2 linked regions of the Bacillus pumilus genome follow. The protein of the gene in region 1 interacts with the protein of each later gene in a pairwise test. Links are inferred from orthologs where the notes say so. Each region holds a gene or a part of one and is shown on either strand. Other genes may lie near its edges.

Region 1 (3,150 bases):
TCCACAAAGTGAGAGGACGATATAGTTGAACATTGACAATACAACTCGACTCCTTCTTGAGCATCAGCACAGTGGCCTGTCTGATGGTACGTTTTAGACAAATACTATTATAGTAAAGCAAAAGAAACTTGTCATCATAAATGGTAAGAATTATTTTCAATTCGTTCCCTATTTGATAGACTGATGAAGAGAGAAAATCGGTGGCCATCACCATCATCTAACATTGACTACGTAAAAGAGAAGGGATTTTTATATGCAAAAAGAGAAATGGTGTTTCATTGATACAGGAAATCAAGACCCTGCCTTTAACATGGCAATGGATGAAGCCTTGCTTTATTGGCATAGTGAGAAGTTGATCCCGCCTGTTATCCGTTTTTATGGATGGAATCCGGCGACATTGTCTGTTGGGTATTTTCAGCATGTTGAAAAAGAAATCAACATGGAAGCAGTCGAGCGCTATGGTCTTGGATTTGTCCGCAGACCGACTGGAGGGCGGGGGGTTCTTCATGATCAGGAGCTGACCTATAGCGTGATTGTATCAGAGGAACATCCAGAAATGCCAGCGACAGTGACAGAGGCATACCGCGTCATTTCAGAAGGCATTTTAGAAGGTTTTAAAGAACTGGGACTCGATGCGTATTTTGCCATTCCTCGTACAGATAAAGAAAAAGAAAGCTTAAAAAATCCAAGATCGTCTGTATGCTTTGATGCCCCTTCATGGTACGAACTTGTCGTAGAAGGTAGAAAGGTAGCAGGCAGTGCTCAAACAAGACAAAAAGGAGTGATCCTCCAGCACGGCTCCATCTTAATTGACCTTGATGAGGACAAACTGTTCGATTTATTTCTTTATCCAAACGACCGTGTGAGAGAGCGGATGCAGAGAAGCTTTAAAAACAAAGCGGTCGCCATCAATGAAATCTCAGACCGAACTTGTACAATAGACGATGCGCGAGTGGCGTTTAAACGAGGATTTGAAAAAGGATTAAATATTGAGCTTGTGCCTTATGAGCTCACAGATGAAGAATTAGCATTTGTCCATCATCTTGCCAAAACGAAATATGCCTCAGACGAGTGGAATTACAAGCGTTAAAGACAAAGGACACTCCTTGTTTTTTAATGGGCGATGGTGTAGAATTGTTATGATTATTAAGTAAAGGTGCATTATGGAGGGGTTTTATGACTACACCTAGTATGGAAGATTACATTGAACAAATTTATATGCTGATAGAAGAAAAAGGATATGCTAGAGTCTCTGATATTGCAGAAGCACTCGCTGTCCATCCCTCCTCTGTAACAAAAATGGTTCAGAAGCTAGATAAAGATGAATACCTCATTTATGAGAAGTATCGTGGTCTAATTTTAACCCCGAAAGGCAAAAAAATTGGAAAACGTCTCGTATACAGACATGAACTGCTAGAGCAATTTTTAAGAATCATTGGTGTAGATGAAGAGAAAATCTATGATGATGTAGAAGGCATTGAACATCATCTCAGCTGGAACAGCATTGACCGCATCGGCGATCTCGTTCAATTCTTTGAAGAAAGTGACGAGCGATCTGTTCAGCTGAAAGCGATTCAAAAGAAAAACGAACAAACAAATCAAGAATCTTAAGAAAAAGGACACCCTCAGCATGGGTGTCCTTTTTGATTAAAGTTCTAATTGAAAGCATATGCTCTTACACTATTAATAGCGTGATATCAAAGGGGGCTCCTTGATGAAGATAGATGGTGTGTTCTCAGGTGGAGGCATTAAAGGGGCAGCACTTGCGGGTGCCTATGAAGCGCTTGAAGCGAGAGGATATCAGTTTGTCCGCCTTGCTGGTACAAGTGCTGGAGCGATCATTGCTTCACTCATCGCAGCAGGCTTTTCAAGTCAGGAGATTCGGGAGCTGTTAGATGAAATGGATGAACATCACTTGCTTGACAGGAGATGTCAATTCATTCCATTTAAAATGATTCGGTGGATCTCCATTTACTGGCGCCTCGGTCTGTACAAAGGGGACCGGCTGGAAAAATGGCTGACGGATGTGTTGAAACGAAAGGGGGTCACCGTATTTGGGGATCTCAAAAAAGATTCACTGAAAATTGTTGCCTCTGATTTAACAAATGGGAAAATCCTCGTTTTGCCAGACGACCTTCCTTCATACGGCTTAAATCCAGAGCGTTTCTCTGTTGCCAGGGCAATCCGGATGAGTTGCAGTCTGCCGTATTTTTTCGAGCCTGTCAAACTAAAGTCATCAAAAGGCATTTGTACCATTGTGGATGGAGGCGTGCTGAGCAACTTTCCAATTTGGTTGTTTGCCGAAGAGAAAAAAAGACCATTCGTCGGTGTCACATTAACCCCAAACGAAAAAGAACGCCCTCAACACTCCATCCGCAATGCGTTTGAACTGTTTGGCGCTCTTTTTGAAACGATGCGTGGTGCTCATGACGAAAGGCATATTGCCACAAAACACGAACGTCATGTTATTTTTATTCCTGTAGAACACGTCATTGCCACTGATTTTCAGCTAATGGCAGAAAAGAAAAAGGCGCTCGTCGATCTAGGCAGACAGAAGGCCGAGCAATTTTTAAAAAGCTGGACATTTTAAAACAAGGCGCGATTCTTCTTTTTGTTTTTCTTGCCTTCAATCACAGTTAACTGTGTTTGGCTTTTCTTTTTGAGAAGGACGGGCTTAGACTTGTGGTCAGTCGGCACGCTTCGCAAATGAGTGACCCGATTTTTCATCTGGCTTTTCGTTTTTGGTTTAGGCTGCTGGTAGCGACGTTTTGATTGTTTGACTGCTTTACGATAAAGATTGCCCTCTGTTCCAGTTCTTCGATTCATCAGCCATCTAAATAGGAAAAACACAATCGCTCCAATGATCACAACTGATAGCAGCATTGTAAAAAGTCTGCCTGGATTCGTTGTGAGTAAATACACAAATCCCAAAACGCCTAAAGCGAAAATAATGGTAAAAGCAGGATGTACTCGGCGATTCATAACTGTCCACCTCCGAAGGAATTTACCGGATTTATAAGTTAGATCACTTGATGAGCAGAATCTGACGCTTGTTTTAGAGACGCTTCCTCTAAACGAAGAAGTTCATTAAAACTTGCAATGGCTACCTCGACTTGATCGTCAGAAGGTTCTTTTGTTGTAAGCAATTGC
Region 2 (3,250 bases), 2.4 Mb from region 1 along the record:
GCAAACATTGATGTTCATTCGAAATATTTATGAGGGTGGACGTATATGAAAGAGATTGAAGAACATGATTTCAAGGAAATAAAGGACGATTTATTTCTTTTATACTTATATACACCGTTTTGCGGGACATGCCAGCTGGCAAAGAAAATGCTCGCTGTCGTAGACACCATGCAGCCGGATGTACCTTTTTACGAAAATAACTTAAACTACTCACCAGGCTTTGCGAAGGCTTTTGAGATCGAAAGCGTTCCTTGCTTTCTACTGTTTAAAAAAGGCGAACTGGTGCAAAAAGGCTATGCCTTTCACTCTGTTCCATATCTTCATGAAATGATTGAAACCGCTAAATAAAGCGGTTTTTTGTCATATTTCAAGCAATTCATCTGAAAATTTGTCGAGTTATTTATAAAGGACAAGGGAATGTTTGTAGAGAAATGTTATGTATAACCAAATGACAGGGAGGTTATACATGTGGAAAAAGTGAAAACCCATGGTAACAAAGGGCAGCGCTTATTGCTAAAACCGCTGCTCTCATCATCATCCTTGAAGATTACATTTGAGGCGGAAACTGACTCTTGTACATTGATTGTGGATGAGCGTGGTGAAGTGAAGAAACTACCTGCAATTGAGTTATCGGATCTTATCTTTTATGGTGAGAGAAAAGAAATACTACAATTATTAGATGGAGATATGTCCTTACAGCAGTTAATTAGCAGGGGACAAGTGAAAGTAAAAGGGTCATTCCGCGCGCTCCTAAGACTAGAGGCGGTGCTCTGGCTGACGAACGGTTTTTTTCGAAAAATGATAACGTAGTCGTTTACTAGGAAATTAGCGATTTACAGCGTTGACATATCTCGGGTAGCATGATATTCTACGTTAGTAAAAACATGAACATCACATAAAACAACATATTTTCTCTTATTAAGAGAGGTGGAGGGACGTGCCCTATGAAACCCGGCAACCGTCAGCATAGCTGAAATTGGTGCCAATTCACTCAAAGCCGCAATGCTTTGAAAGATGAGAGAAAGGCGTATTGAACATAAAAGGCCTTTCTGCTTGCATTGCAGTTAGGTCTTTTTTACTGACCTCAAGCCAGGCGCGGAGCATGGCATCAGGAAGAATAAATAATGTTTGTGATGGCAACCTATAGATTCAGCAAGAAAGCAGGTGAACAGACTGTGATCCATTTACAGAATGTATCAAAAACGTATCATTCAAAAAGCGGAAATGTTGATGCCGTGAAAGACGTCAACTTGGATATTGGTAAAGGTGAAATATTCGGAATTATTGGGTATAGCGGTGCCGGAAAAAGCTCGCTGATTCGCCTATTAAACGGTCTGGAGCTGCCAACAGAAGGAATTGTTGAAGTGGCAGGCAACCGGATCAATGAAGTATCGAATGCGAAACTTCGGAAAGCAAGACAAGAAATCAGCATGATTTTCCAGCACTTTAACCTACTTTGGTCAAGAACAGTGAGACAAAATATTATGTTCCCACTTGAGATCGCAGGTGTACCGACATCGAAACGGAGAGAGCGTGCGAATGAACTGATTAAATTAGTCGGTTTAGAAGGAAAAGAAAATGCGTATCCGTCTCAGCTTAGCGGCGGACAAAAACAGCGTGTGGGGATTGCGAGAGCATTAGCAAATGATCCAAAGGTTCTTCTTTGTGACGAAGCAACGTCAGCGCTTGATCCGCAAACAACGGATTCTATCCTTGATCTTTTAGCAGATATCAATAAACGACTTGGGCTGACGATTGTGCTGATTACACACGAAATGCATGTCATTCGCAAAATTTGTCATCGCGTGGCGGTGATGGAGAATGGACGCATTGTCGAAGAAGGCGAAGTATTACGCGTTTTCAGACAGCCGAAGGAAGAAATGACGAAGCGATTCGTCCAGCAGCTTGCTGAACCAGAGGAAGCGAAAGAAACAATCGAACACGTCTTAGAGCGCGTAAAAGAAGGTCAGGTCGTACGGTTGTCCTTTATTGGTGATTCTGCCGAGCAGCCGCTCATCACTGAAATCATTCGATCCTTCAAGGTCGATGTAAATATCCTTCAAGGGAAGATTTCTCAAACGCAGGAAGGCGCGTTTGGAACACTCTTTATCCATATTAATGGAGAAGAGACTGAGGTAGAAAAAGCCATCGCCTATATCCAAAGCAAACAGGTTGAAATTGAGGTGATGACACATGTTTGAGAAATGGTTTCCGAACGTTGATTTAGAAGTCATTTGGAATGCAACGGGTGAAACGGTTTATATGACACTCATTTCATTGGCGTTTGCCTTTGTGATCGGAATTATTCTTGGACTCCTGCTTTTCCTTACTGGAAAAGGTGGTCTTTGGGAAAATAAACCGATCAATGCTGTCATCGGTGCAGTCGTCAACATTTTCAGATCGATTCCTTTTATCATTTTAATTATTCTTTTATTAGGGTTCACGAAATTCTTAATGCATACAATTCTAGGTCCAAATGCAGCACTGCCTGCCCTTGTCATTGGGTCAGCTCCATTCTATGCACGTCTTGTCGAAATTGCGCTGCGTGAGGTAGACAAAGGAGTCATTGAAGCAGCACGCTCAATGGGAGCGAAAACGTCGACCATCATATTCAAAGTATTGCTGCCAGAATCATTGCCAGCCCTCATTTCAGGTATTACCGTAACAGCGATTGCTTTAATTGGCTCAACTGCGATTGCAGGTGCAATTGGAGCAGGTGGACTTGGTGACCTTGCCTATGTGGAAGGATACCAATCTGGTAATACAGATGTCACACTTTTTGCCACTGTGTTTATTCTCATCATCGTCTTTATTATTCAAATAATCGGTGATTTGATTACAAATAAAATTGATAAACGATAAGGGAGGATTTATTTATGAAGAAATTGATTTTAAGTGCACTATTTCTAGCATTTGCAGGCATTTTGGCTGCATGCGGTTCATCTAATAACGCAAGTGATAGCAAAACCATTACGGTTGCCGCTTCAAAAACACCACATGCCGAAATTCTTGAAGAAGCAAAACCACTTCTAAAAGAAAAAGGCTACGATCTCAAAGTGAAAGTACTTAGTGATTATAAAATGTACAACAAAGCGTTAGCTGAAAAAGAAGTGGATGCAAACTTTTTCCAACATATCCCTTACTTAAATGAAGAAAATAAATCAAACAAAGATTACGACCTAGTGAGTGCAGGTGCGGTTCACCTTGAGCCATTCGGTATCTACTCTAAGAAATACAAATCAGTAAAAGA

What was found.
Region 2: the proteins of mntR (region 1) and GPS65_RS03480 interact in binary tests that used the Escherichia coli proteins (3 or more experiments, as listed by UniProt). The link is inferred for Bacillus pumilus from one-to-one orthologs.

Annotation. Positions count from the first base shown.
Region 1 is NZ_CP047089.1:3,099,202-3,102,351, reverse strand. What follows is about bases 75-2,893. They hold mntR (transcriptional regulator MntR), read left to right. Parts: upstream 75-1,176; coding sequence 1,177-1,611; downstream 1,612-2,893. Other genes in these bases: GPS65_RS15335 (SA1362 family protein), read right to left, coding at 2,587-2,893; GPS65_RS15340 (patatin-like phospholipase family protein), read left to right, coding at 1,715-2,590; GPS65_RS15350 (lipoate--protein ligase family protein), read left to right, coding at 254-1,090. Also shown: GPS65_RS15355 (rhodanese-like domain-containing protein), read right to left, coding at 1-33; more of GPS65_RS15335, read right to left, coding at 2,894-2,982; GPS65_RS15330 (DUF1385 domain-containing protein), read right to left, coding at 3,021-3,150.
Region 2 is NZ_CP047089.1:696,161-699,410, reverse strand. Bases 270-3,188 are described here. They hold GPS65_RS03480 (methionine ABC transporter ATP-binding protein), read left to right. Parts: upstream 270-1,175; coding sequence 1,176-2,201; downstream 2,202-3,188. Other genes in these bases: metQ (methionine ABC transporter substrate-binding lipoprotein MetQ), read left to right, coding at 2,877-3,188; GPS65_RS03475 (methionine ABC transporter permease), read left to right, coding at 2,194-2,862; GPS65_RS03485 (SCP2 sterol-binding domain-containing protein), read left to right, coding at 469-810; GPS65_RS03490 (thioredoxin family protein), read left to right, coding at 270-348. In the rest of the region: GPS65_RS03495 (toprim domain-containing protein), read left to right, coding at 1-33; more of GPS65_RS03490, read left to right, coding at 46-269; more of metQ, read left to right, coding at 3,189-3,250. UniProt on the Escherichia coli protein: Part of the ABC transporter complex MetNIQ involved in methionine import. Responsible for energy coupling to the transport system. It has also been shown to be involved in formyl-L-methionine transport.